3 regions of the Nocardia sp. NPDC003183 genome follow, and region 1 is predicted to be linked to each of the others. Evidence: riboswitches for the same ligand, from Rfam matches in the RefSeq annotation. Region 1 holds a riboswitch; each other region holds the start of a gene.
What was found. A riboswitch is a leader RNA that binds a small molecule or an ion and turns the genes downstream of it on or off. The one in region 1 is predicted to bind S-adenosylmethionine.

Region 1 (4,176 bases):
GGGGTCGCGGGCGTGATCGAACCGGTCACGGTGTGCGTCCCCGCCCGCGACGAGTCGCAGCGCCTGCCCGCGCTGATCGCCGACCTTCGCGCACAGGTCGGCGTCCCCCGCCTGAGCGTGCTGATTCTCGACGACGCGTCCACCGACGGCACCTACGAAGCCGCACTCGACGCGATCGCCGACGACGAGCGCTTCACCGTCCTGCGCTCGGCCGCCCACCCCGCCCCCGGCTGGACCGGCAAGGCCGCCGCGTGCGCGCGCCTGGCCGCCCGCACCGACGCGGCCGCCCTGGTCTTCATCGACGCGGACGTCCGCCTGGCCCCCCATGCGATCGCCGCGGCGGTGACCGAATTGCGCAGGCGCGGAGCAGGTCTGGTCTCGGCCTGGCCGAGACAGGACACCGGTTCGACCGCCGAGCGCCTCATCCAGCCCCTGCTGGCCTGGTCGTGGGCCTCGACCCTGCCCGTCGGGCCCGCCAATCACAGCCTGCGCCCGTCCACCGCCGTAGCGTGCGGCCAGTTCCTCGCCGTCGACGCCGCGGCCTACCGCGCCGGCGGCGGCCACGCGGCCGTAGCAGCCAGCGCCACCGAGGACCTGGACCTGGCCCGCGCCATCCGCCGAGCAGGCCATCGCACCGCCCTGGTGACCGCGGGCCCCGCCGCGAGCACCCGAATGTACACCGGCACCACAGAACTCACCGACGGCTACACCCGCTGGCTGTGGTCGGCCTACGGCGGCCGCCGTGACACCGGCGCAGCCATCGGAATCCTCGCCGCCCTCGCCTATTGGATCCCCCCACTGGCCGCGATCTTCGGCCGCACCCGAACCCGCCGAGCAGGCCTACTCGGCTACCTGGCCGCCGTCACAAGCCGTCTGACCGCCCGCACCATCGAAACCCGCCGCCCCCCAACAGCCACCGACCTCACCTCAGCCCTGGCCCACCCCCTCTCGGTAGCCCACTACCTCGTTCTCTGGACCCGCTCCCACCACCGCCACCGCACCGGCCGCCTCCGCTGGAAACAGCGACCTTTGGTGACGCCCGGCGACGCCGTTACCCGCCTGGCATGACCACCGCCTCCGTCGCCACTCCGGCGGTCGACGACTGTTCGATGTCCAGATCCAGATCTGCCCAGGCGATTTCGACCTTGACCAGGTCGATTGCGGTGACAAGGTCCTGACCCCGTAGCCCGATTCGCTCGGTGACGTACCTGCCGTCCGAAGTGAGACGCAGTTGCTCGATGGAGGACACCGGTCCGTCGTCGTCGACCGTGCGGACGATCCAGTACTGGGCGATGCCGAGCCTGACGCCGACCCGCGAGTTTCAGGCGACCTCGGTAATGCCGATGGTGGGAAAGAAGAAGCAAGACCTGCCCGCATTGTCGGTGGTGCCGAAGACGGCGGCCAGGACGGTACCGCGGCCGGTGTCTACGGGGACAGCGCGAACGCCGCCGACAGGGATGGCGGCGAAGAGGAAGTCACGGATGGCGGTTTCGGCGAGGGGACGCAGTTCGGCGGGAACCTCGGGCGGGACCATGGCGCGAACGATGTCGGCGATCGAGCCCATCGAAGCCATGCCGCCGCGACCGGTGCTGATATTGAGCCAGGCCACCTGCATACCGGAGGTTTTCGTCGCAGCGGTGTCGGGGGCGAGGCCGTAGGGCAGGAAGGTGAACAGGGTCTGGCCGGACTTCACGGCCGACAGGTCGATGCCCGGGATCGGGAGGGTGTTCGCCGGCCACGGCCCAGGGACCGCGCCCGCGACGGCAGGCACGAGACCCGCGCCGTCACCGGTGCAGTTCGCGGCGACCGTGGGGTACAGGAACGGCTGGATACCCAGGGATTTCAGCGTCTCGACGACGGTTTGGTAGGCGCCGAGCAGATCACCCGGGCCCGCCGATGGCCGAACAGCCGGCGCATCCCGGGTGACAGCGGGCGTCACCGGTGCGGCCGGTTCGGCGGCGGCCAGCGGCGCGGCCAGCAGTAGCGCGGCGGCGCAGGCCGTCAGCGAGGTCAGTGTGGCGGAACGACGTGCAACGATCACGGCGAAACTCCTCATCGACGCAGAGAAGGCCGACGCTACCGCGTGCGGTGGGTGAATCCGGACAGGTGAAGTCACCGGCCGTTCGGCGCGTCGCAATCTCGCAGCGAACCCGCCGCCGCGGCCCGGTGTCCGCCCCCTTCTCGGCACCGGACCCAACGACGCGTCCGCAGGATCCCTATGCCCGGACGCGTTCGCCCAGACCCCTGCGCCCGCGCCCGCGCGCGAATCACCTACCGCGCCGAACCGGGGCAATTATGCCGGTGCCCACGATCGGTTCCAACCTCTGCGCTCACGTTGATTTCTATCGTTGCGCGCACTAGTGCATATGCCACATGCTGATTCAGCTCGGGCCACGACGGCCGGGCACAACCATCCAGAGCGACCGAGAGACCTGGCTCTACGACGTCGCAGCAACCCGCCCGTTTCGGGGTGTGGGTGCTTCTGCCGGGTTCGATGGAGGAGATTTTCGTGCTGTCCACCTGTCCGGCCTGAGCGCCGCCAGATCGCGAACCCGTTGCTGGCCGGGTGGAGGTCACTGTGCCTCGTTCCACTGTTTTCCGAAGGATTCCCATGACCGCGTCTGCCGTATCCGGCGCCGAGACCGCGCCCGCACCGCCCGGCGACGCTCTCCCCGCCGACAAGGCGCCCATCGACGACCTGCCCCGGATCGCCGGGTCGTGGCACCCGTGGCGCTGGGCCGTCGCGGCGATCGCTCTACTGCTGGTGGCCCAGTTCGCGCACGGCCTGATCACCAATCCGGGTTGGGACTGGGGCACTTTCGCCCAGTACTTCACCGCGAAGTCGGTGCTGGCCGCACTCCGGGTGACCATCGAGCTCACCCTGTGGGGCACCGCCCTCGGTTTCGCGATCGGCACGCTGCTGGCGATCGGGCGGGTGTCGAACAATCCCGTGCTGCGGGTGATCGCCTGGACCTACATCTGGGCTTTCCGTTCGATCCCGCTGATCGTGCAGCTGCTGTTCTGGTTCAACATCGCCTACCTGTATCCCCGCCTGTCCGTGGGCATTCCGTTCGGCCCCGGCTTCTACGAGTTCGATGTCAATGGTGTGATCAGCGGTTTCACCGCGGCGGTGATCGGGCTGGCCCTGCATCAGGCGGCGTATTCGGCCGAACTGATCCGCGCGGGTCTGCTCGCCGTCGACGACGGTCAGCTCGAAGCGGCGGCGGCGCTGGGGATTCCACGCTGGCGCCAGTTCCGCACGATCGTGTTGCCGCAGGCGATGCGCTCGATTCTGCCGAACGCGGCCAATGAGGTGATCAGCCTGTTCAAGGGCACCTCGATCGTGTCGGTGATGGCGATCGCCGAGCTGTTCTACCAGGTACAGGTGATCTTCGGCCGCAACGGCCGGGTGGTGCCGCTGCTGATGGTGGCGACCGTCTGGTACATCGTGCTCACCACGGCGCTGTCGATCCTGCAGTACTACATCGAACGGCACTACGCCAAGGGCGCGCAGCGTGAGCTGCCGCCGACACCGTGGCAGCGGGTCCGCGCCAAGGTCACCGAGATCGCCGCCGGTGCGGCCGCACCCCGAGGAGCAACCCGATGACCGCAGCGGTGCTGGCGCGCGGAATCCGCAAGTCCTACAGCGGCACCGAGGTACTGCGTGGCGTGGATCTGGCCGTACGCGCCGGTGAGGTGGTCGCGCTGATCGGGCCGTCCGGCTCCGGCAAGTCCACACTGCTGCGGGTGCTCAACCATCTGGAAGCACAGGACGCGGGCACCGTACACATCGACGGTGAGCTGATCGGCTACCGCCAACGCGGCAATACCCTGCGTTCGCTGCCCGACCACGCGGTGCGCGCCCAGCGCAGCCGCATCGGCTTCGTGTTCCAGCAGTTCAATCTGTTCCCGCATCTCACGGTGCTCGACAACGTGGTGCTCGCCCCGGTCTCGGCGCAGCACCGTCCGCGCGGCGAGGTGATCGCCGAGGCGACACAGCTTTTGGAACGGGTGGGCCTGGCCGATTTCGTCGACGCCTACCCCCGGCGTCTGTCCGGTGGTCAGCAGCAGCGCGTGGCCATCGCACGGGCCCTGGCCTTGAAACCACGGCTGATCCTGTTCGACGAACCCACCTCCGCACTCGACCCGGAGCTGGTCGGCGAGGTCCTCGCGGTG
Region 2 (4,176 bases), on a different contig from region 1:
GCCACCTGGGGTTCGCGGTCTACGACCCGGTCCGGTAGGCGATCCACGAGTCCGACGTCGACCTGCCGAACGTGGATCGTTGCGACAGGCCGACTCGGGACGTTCGGACGAACTAGCTCAGGGCGTTGTCGAGGTCGCCGAGGAGATCTTCGAGGTCTTCCAGACCGACCGAGATGCGAACTACCCCGTCGGACAAGCCGATTGACGCACGCCCCTCCGGGCCCATGGCTCGGTGGGTGGTGGTGGCGGGGTGGGTGATCATGGTTTTGGCGTCGCCGAGGTTGTTGGAGATGTCGATGATGCGGAGGCGGTTGAGGACCTCGAAGGCTCGCTTCTTGCCGTCTTCGCCGTTGAGGGCGAAGGTGACTACGGTGCCGCCGCCGGTCATCTGCTCTTTGGCCAGTGCGTGTTGCGGATGTGATTCCAGGAAGGGGTATTTCACCCAGTCGACCGAATCCTTGGTCTCCAGGAACTCGGCTACCCGCAGGGCCGACTCGGTGGAGTGGCGCACGCGCAACGGCATGGTTTCCAGGCCCTTGAGCAAGGTCCAGGCGTTGAAGGGGCTCAGGGCAGGGCCGGTGTGGCGCATCAGGGTTTTGACGGGGCCGTCGATGTAGTCCTGGGCACCGAGGATGGCGCCGCCGAGGACGCGGCCCTGGCCGTCGATGTGTTTGGTGCCGGAGTAGACCACCACGTCGGCGCCGAGTTCGAAACCGCGCTGGAGCAGGGGGGTGGCGAAGACGTTGTCCAGCACCACCTTCGCGCCCGCGGCGTGGGCGAGCTCGGTGACCTTGCGGACATCGACGAGGGTCTGCATCGGGTTGGCCGGGGTCTCGAAGAACACGGCCTGGGTGGGGACGGAGAGGGCCTGCTCCCACTGGTCGAGGTCGTCACCGTCGACGAACACGGTTTCGATGCCCCAGCGCGGCAGGATCTCGTTACAGACCACGAAACAGGACCCGAACAGGCTGCGGGCGGCGACGAGACGGTCGCCCGCCTTCAGCAGGGCGCCGAGCGCGGTGAACACCGCCGACATGCCGGACGCGGTCGCGAAGGCCGCTTCGGCGCCGTCGAGCAGGCGGATGCGCTCCTCGAACATGGCCACGGTCGGGTTGCCGAAACGCGAGTAGACGAAGTGCTCGACGTCGCCGGTGAACGCGGCCTCGGCGGCTTCGGCGTTCTCGTAGACGAAACCGGAGGTCAGGTACAGCGCCTCGGAGGTCTCGTCGAAGCCGGAACGGCGCAGACCGCCGCGCACGCCGAGCGTGCCGGGACCGACGCCTTCGGGCAGTGGCTTGTCGAACGAACCACCGGTGATCATGCTTTTCTCCTTATGCCTGACGCCACGGCAGGCCGACAGCGCGCCAACCGGTGCTGCCGCGCTGACCGAACGCGTCGGGACCACCTTCGAAACCGTCGAGCACGTTGTAGGACGGTGCCACGCCCGCCGCGGTCGCCAGGTTCGCCGCGTGCGCGGAACGCTGACCGGAGCGACACAGGAACACCACGGGTGCGTCGTCGGGGCGACCGGCGAGTGCCTTCTCGAGCTGCACGCCGAACTCGGGATTGCGGGTGCCGGTGCCGTCGACCCACTCGATGAAGTGGGCCGGGCGTTCGATGGAACTGGTGTCGGGAATGCCGATGTGTGCCCACTCGCCTTCGGTGCGCACGTCGACCAGCACGGCGCCGGGGTGCTCGGTGAGCAGCTCCCACGCCTTCTCAGGGGTGATGTCGCCAGCGTAAGTCATGTCGATCCTCCTGCGTGAATCCGCTCTTGCCGTGCCGGAAATCCCCGAACACACGGCCAGGTCGTCACCCGGAGCACCCCACCGCGGAGGAGGGTTGCCGACCAGCGAGCCGGGGCTTGACGCTGGCACTCATGACCTTGCGATCTGAGATTGCCTCGGCACCGGTCATCGTGTCAAACGATTCAGAAGGAACACACCAGCCACGCGCTGTCGACGCGGGTCAGTTTCCAGTTGCTCGCCGCCGGGTTGCCGTTGACCACGAGCGCCGCGTCGATCTTGGCGCGGTCGCCGTTGACGGTGGCGTTCTCGAAACCCTTGCCGTCGATCGTGACAGTGGATTTCGGGCCACCGAGCTGTTCGCCGAGGCCGGATTTCTCCTCGTCGAACCCGGGGCAGGCCACACCGGTCGGCGGACGGAGGTCGCTGCGCGAGCGCGCGTCGATATAGTTGGTGACGGCGGCCGCGAGACGGTCCGCCTCTGTGACATTTTTCTCAGCGGGTGAGAGCAGTCCACCCGCCACGATGCCGATGAGCACGATGATCGCGATCACCGCGGCCGCGACGAACGGGACGATGGAACGCTTGTCGGTCTGATCCACCACTACGGGCTGGTCATCCGAGCCTGTTTGCTCCTCGTTCATGCTGTAATCCTGACAGACCCGCGCGGGCAGCTACACCGCGCGCCGGGTGGCTGCAACGCCGCAGCTAGAATCGCCTTGATTGCGGTCGGCTGCCGACGTCGATGGCAGCTGCCAGTAAGCGGATGTCCGACTTAGCCTAAGCTAAGTTGACGCCGTCAAATCAGTTCTCGACCAAAGGGTGCGCGTAGAAATGACCGAACAGAGTGCAGCGACTCGCCCACTTCGCATTGCGATCGTGGGTGCGGGACCGGCCGGTATCTACGCCGCCGACGCGTTGATGAAGTCCGATGCCGACGTGAGCATCGACCTCTACGAGCGTATGCCCGCGCCCTTCGGCCTGATCCGCTACGGCGTCGCCCCTGACCACCCGCGCATCAAGGGCATCATCACCGCCCTGCACAAGGTCCTCGACAAGGACCAGGTCCGCCTGCTCGGCAACATCGACTACGGCACCGACATCACCCTCGACGACCTGCGCCAGTTCTACGACGCGGTCATCTTCTCCACCGGCGCCAACGCCGACCGCGCCCTGGCCATCCCCGGCATCGACCTCGACGGCTCCTACGGCGCCGCGGACTTCGTGTCCTGGTACGACGGCCACCCCGACGTCCCGCGTTCCTGGCCCCTCGACGCCGAGAAGGTCGCCGTGCTCGGTGTCGGCAACGTCGCCCTCGACGTCGCGCGCGTGCTCGCCAAGACCGGCGACGAACTGCTGCCGACCGAGATCCCGCCGAACGTCTACGAAGGTCTCAAGGGCAACAAGGCCCTCGAGGTCCACGTGTTCGGTCGTCGTGGTCCCGCGCAGGCCAAGTTCACGCCCCTCGAGCTGCGCGAACTGGATCACTCGCCGACGATCGAGGTCATCGTCAACCCCGAGGACATCGACTACGACGAGGGCTCCGAAGCCGCGCGCCGCAACTCCAAGCAGGTCGACATGGTCGCCAACACCTTGGAGCAGTGGGCCATCCGCGACCACGGCGACCGCCCGCACAAGCTGTTTTTGCACTTCTTCGAATCGCCCTCGGAGGTCCTCGGCGCAGACGGCAAGGTCGTCGGCCTGAAGACCGAACGCACCCAGCTCGACGGCACCGGCAACGTCAAGGGCACCGGCAACTTCACCGACTGGGACATCCAGGCCGTGTACCGCGCCGTGGGCTACCTCTCGCAGAACGTCACCCAGCTGCCGTTCGACGATCAGGCGGGCACGGTGCCCAACGAGGCCGGCCGCGTGATCGCCGACGACACCGCCGAAGGTGACGCCCGATTCATGCCCGCCACCTACGTGACCGGCTGGATCAAGCGCGGCCCGGTCGGCCTCATCGGCCACACCAAGGGCGACGCCAACGAGACCATCGCCTGCCTGCTCGACGACGCCAAGGCCTTCGCCCCCGCGCCGAAGCCCGAGCTCGACGCCGTCACCGAGTTCCTCGAGGGCAAGGGCATCCCGTTCACCACCTGGGCGGGCTGGTACCGCCTCGACGCCCACGAGCGCGCCCTCGGCGAGCCCGAAGGCCGTGAGCGCGTGAAGGTCGTGGAGCGCGAGGACATGCTGCGCGCCTCCGAGCCGAACAAGGCCTGAGTTTTCGGCGCGCTGGCGCGCGCGTGTTCGCGGCCCTGAATGGCCCGCCGATCCCTCCTCGGGGTCGGGATGTGCGGGAGTTGGGTGTGCTGTCATGGCAGAACTCGGGGTTTCAGTGGTCCCGTCCTAGTGGGGGCGCGACGTTGAGCGCGCTCGCGCCGCAGAGATAAGGCATTCTGTACTGGTGTTCGATGCCCACGTCCACATC
Region 3 (4,176 bases), on a different contig from region 1:
ACAGCAAGCTGCCGGCCGGAGTCAGATCGGCGGCGGCCAGCCGGTCGGCCTGCCTGCGTTCGTCGACGATCTGGGTGAGCACGTCATAGGTTTCGGCGGCCAGGATCGGCACTTCGGCGGTGGAACCGGGCGGGATCACCCGCAGCAGCGGCAGTCGGCTGTCGCCGTCGACCGGAATCGGCGTATCCACTTCCGCGCGTAGGGGATTGGCGCGCGTGGGGTTCTGGCGCAGCAGGGCGATCAGCGCATCGGCCAGTTCGGGACTGGCATGCCGGTGGCGGCGCGCGGCCCGGCGCACGAACATCGCGACGTCCTGCTCGCGCCCGGCGAGCGCCAACCTGGCCAGGTGGACGAATTCGTCGGGTAGATCGGCGCTCACGTCCGCCGAAGTGGAGCTCAAGGCGTGTGACATGGTCTTCTTCCGATCAACTACGTGGACTATTTTCGCTTCACTCGATCGTACGGCGTCCATCACGGGCAAAGTTCACCCCTTGTGTACCGGTTTGACATCGGACCCCACCCGCAGCGCCACATTGATCTGCCGAGCCCTCAGCGCAGCGATTCCCTTCGTCGGATGCTAGTTCCGCCACGCCCCCTCATGGGCGATTCCCTTCGCGTCGGGCGTGCCTCGAAGCGTGCGGCTCGGTGCCTATGCGATGCCGAGCGTCCAGACCAGCGCCATGGTGAACGGGTGGCCGCGCAGGTCGGCCCATTTGGGTTTCGCCGCGAGCCAGGCGTCGTCCACCAGGGCCTCGGCCGCTTCGGTGAGGACCCAGCCCGCGTCGGTGCCCGCGGTGATGTGCTCGCTCAGCAGGTGCAGGTGGGTGCTGATCGCGATCGGATCGCCCCCAGCCGGGGTGTAGTGCGTCGGCATTCCGGTGACCATCATGAACTGTGGGTGGTAGCTGACGTGGGCGAACGTGGCTCCTGGGACAGCCAGCCGCGCGGCCTCGGTGTAGAACGGGCGCAGGTCCGGCAGGTGTTCGTCGATCAGCGAGGAGATCACGAGATCGTAAGTGCTGCTGGGTAATTCGGTGGCACACACGTCGGCCTTGGTGAGTGTGCGGTGTACACCGCGTACGCGGGCACGGGCCAGCATTCCCGCGCTCAGATCGACGCCGTCGATCTCGGCGCTACTGCGGCTGCGCAACCACGCGCCGGTTCGCCCCGTCCCGCAACCCAGGTCGACCGCCTGGCGCACTCCCGCCCAATCCGGGCGACGAAGCCGATCCAGCAGCGCCGAGTCCATCTCGTCCATCACGGTGCGCTCGTAGGTGTCGGCCCAGCCGTCGTAGCCGGTGGCGACATCGACGGTGGGGTAGTGGCGTCGGTCGAAATCGGCGAAGGCAGGCATCACCGGAGTGTCGCAAAGGAAAGCGCACGTGGACAACCGATTTCCCGCTGCGGGTCGCGACGGTCCGACCGCCGCGCCGAACCGGGAGATCTCGTGCGTGGCCGGGGTCGGCTCCGAGCGCGCCGGCGATCGGTGGTTGACAGGTCCGGTGGTCGTCTGTCACTCTCGTTGCAGGTCACGAGTACCAGCGTTCAGCCCCGGCTTGCTGGTCGGCAACCCTCCTCCGCGGTGGGGTGCTCCGGGTGACGACCAGGCTGACGTCCGAATTGGGCGCGGCAAGCGCGGGCCACCTCTTCAGGAGCGGGTCCCTGAGCCGACGGGATTTCGTCATGACTGCTGTAATCGACCCCACCTGTGCCATCGCCGCCGTTTCCGGTGCCGACCTGCAGGTTCCGCTCGTTCAGGGCGGTACCAGCTCCTACGCCAACTTCGACTACGCGGCGAGTGCGCCGGCGTTGAAGCAGGTCACCGACCGGATTTCGCAGTTGCTGCCGTTCTACGCCAGCGTGCACCGGGGCGCGGGATACGCCTCGCGGATCTCCACCGAGTGCTACGAGGCCTCGCGGGGGTCCGTTGCCCGGTTCCTCGACGCCGACGACGACCAGGTCGTGGTGTTCACGCGCAACACCACCGATTCGCTGAACCTGCTGGCCGGGTGCGTGCCGGGGGAGACCGTGGTACTCGATATCGAGCACCACGCCAACTTCCTGCCGTGGGCGAAGCACGGTCGTCGCGTCGTGCGGGCCGCCGCCACAGTCGAGGAGACGATTCAGCGTGTCGTCGCCGAGCTGTGCAGCAAGCCTGCCGCGCTGCTCGCGGTGACCGGCGCGTCCAACGTCACCGGTGAGGTGCTGCCGCTGGAACGGCTCGCGACCATCGCCCACCTCTGTGGTGCGCGCATCCTCGTCGACGCCGCGCAGCTGGCTCCGCATCGCCGGATCTCCCTGCGCGAAACCGGGATCGACTACCTCGCCTTCTCCGGGCACAAGCTGTACGCGCCGTTCGGTTCGGGTGTGCTCGTCGGCCGGCGCGACTGGCTGGACGAGGGTGAGCCCTACCTGGCCGGTGGTGGTGCGGTGCGCAATGTCGGTGTGACAGAGGTCGAATGGGCGTGCGCGCCGCAGCGGCACGAAGCCGGTTCGCCGAACGTCCTCGGCGCGGCCGCTATTGCTGCTGCCTGCGATGCGCTGGCTGCCATCGATCCCACCGAACTCGTCGCGCACGAGCGCTTTCTGGCCGACCGGCTGCGTGACGGCCTGTCCGCGATCCCCGGCGTCGACCTGGTCGGTATCTGGTCCGACAGCCCCGACTGTGTGGGCATCGTCGCCTTCACGATCGCCGATATCGCCCCTGGCAAAGTCGCCGCGTACCTCTCCGCCGAACACGCCATCGGCGTGCGCGACGGCCGCTTCTGCGCGCACCCCCTCCTCGCGAGCCTCGGCCTCGACGCCGCCCTCCGAGCCAGCATCGGCCTCGGCACCACCGCCGCCGATGTAGACCGCTTGATCAGCGCGGTAGCCACCCTGGTCAGCCAAGGCCCCGCCTGGAATTACGCCGCCACCGACGGGCACTGGAACCCGACCCCCGAAACCCGTCCCCTCAGCGCCTCTTCCCCCGAAGGCGCCGCCCCCTGCCTGATCGGCTGAACTCGTCACAGGCGAGATTCGCCGAACGTCGGCCGTCGAGACCTGCTCTCGGCGGCCGATATTCGTTTTCCGTCGAGTGGTATCCGTCCGAGAACCCGACGGACCGCTTCTCGGAAATTCCAGGTTTGGACTGCCTCTCAGCTGGGTAACGCCTGTCGAACCCGTCGCGATGAAGCCCCCGAGATTGCCCGACAATCAAAGGGGACACCGTGACTCGACCGACTCAGCCGCCCGACCCGTGGGCTCGTCCGCCCCGCCGACCCGAAAAGAAGCGGCGTTGGCCGTTGCTGGCCGGGATCGGAGTCGCCGGCGTGCTCGGTCTCTCGGTCGTCGCCGGTCTCAGTGACGACAACCCCTCACCGGCCGCGCGGACATCACCCACCTCGACCACCCGCGTCGTCGCATCATCGACCACGGCAAAGCCGTCGACGACCACCGCCGCCCCGACCACCACGACGTCCGCCGCCCCGACCACCACGATCGATCTCCCGCCGGCACCCATCGCACCCACCACCACGATCGCGGCGCCGGCTCCACCGCCGGTCATCGTCCCCGCGCCGACCACCACCGTCGACCTCCCCGCCCCGCGGGTGGCAGCCGTCCCGGAGCCCGAAGCGCCGGCGCCCGCCAGCGCCTATTACAAGAACTGTGACGCAGCCAGGGCTGCCGGTGCCGCCCCGATCCACATCGGTGAACCCGGCTACCGACCAGAGCTCGACCGGAACAAGGATGGAGTGGCCTGCGAGTAGGGGTAATCAGGTATCCATCGAACGAACGACGTCCCCGACGCTGACGTGCTGGGAAATCTCATCCGAGAAGGCGAACGAGAGTTCGCCTCTCGGGGAGCGACGGATTTCGAACGCTCGAAGGACTCCTCGAGCGATGACCTTGCCCGCCCGCCGAAGCTCGACAGCGCCGCCGACGTCGAAATTGCCGATCGCGTGGCCGACGACAAACGGGTCCGGTCTGAAGCTGACCGGGAAGATGCCGGTCACCCGAAACTCACTCATGGAGACAAGTTTCCGATCAGGTCAGTCGAGATCCGCGTCGAGGGCGTTCCAGGTTATGGTGACGTCGAGCGGATCGGTGATCGCGATCGCGGTGGGGCTGTGGGATCGGAAGCGGGTTTCGGTGGAGACGTAGACGCCCGCGGTGTTGAGACGGAGGATTTCGATG

Region 2: another riboswitch for S-adenosylmethionine. It lies ahead of ACWDXS_RS20810 (rhodanese-like domain-containing protein); the one in region 1 lies ahead of ACWDXS_RS31495 (amino acid ABC transporter permease).
Region 3: another riboswitch for S-adenosylmethionine. It lies ahead of ACWDXS_RS28415 (aminotransferase class V-fold PLP-dependent enzyme); the one in region 1 lies ahead of ACWDXS_RS31495 (amino acid ABC transporter permease).

Annotation. Positions count from the first base shown of each region.
Region 1 is NZ_JBSFTG010000018.1:24,498-28,673, reverse strand. It holds gene ACWDXS_RS31510 (glycosyltransferase family 2 protein) at 1-1,068, shown strand, start outside; gene ACWDXS_RS31505 (hypothetical protein) at 1,052-1,249, opposite strand; gene ACWDXS_RS31500 (hypothetical protein) at 1,322-2,041, opposite strand; SAM riboswitch class I at 2,408-2,501, shown strand; gene ACWDXS_RS31495 (amino acid ABC transporter permease) at 2,612-3,607, shown strand; gene ACWDXS_RS31490 (amino acid ABC transporter ATP-binding protein) at 3,604-4,176, shown strand, end outside.
Region 2 is NZ_JBSFTG010000006.1:221,822-225,997, forward strand. It holds gene ACWDXS_RS20800 (PIN domain-containing protein) at 1-38, shown strand, start outside; gene ACWDXS_RS20805 (O-succinylhomoserine sulfhydrylase) at 113-1,321, opposite strand; gene ACWDXS_RS20810 (rhodanese-like domain-containing protein) at 1,332-1,748, opposite strand; SAM riboswitch class IV at 1,766-1,885, opposite strand; gene ACWDXS_RS20815 (Rv0361 family membrane protein) at 1,931-2,389, opposite strand; gene ACWDXS_RS20820 (FAD-dependent oxidoreductase) at 2,580-3,968, shown strand; gene ACWDXS_RS20825 (amidohydrolase family protein) at 4,153-4,176, shown strand, end outside.
Region 3 is NZ_JBSFTG010000013.1:192,768-196,943, forward strand. It holds gene ACWDXS_RS28405 (AAA family ATPase) at 1-412, opposite strand, end outside; gene ACWDXS_RS28410 (class I SAM-dependent DNA methyltransferase) at 650-1,354, opposite strand; SAM riboswitch class IV at 1,528-1,642, shown strand; gene ACWDXS_RS28415 (aminotransferase class V-fold PLP-dependent enzyme) at 1,684-3,000, shown strand; gene ACWDXS_RS28420 (excalibur calcium-binding domain-containing protein) at 3,210-3,749, shown strand; gene ACWDXS_RS28425 (hypothetical protein) at 3,756-3,995, opposite strand; gene ACWDXS_RS28430 (Uma2 family endonuclease) at 4,032-4,176, opposite strand, start outside.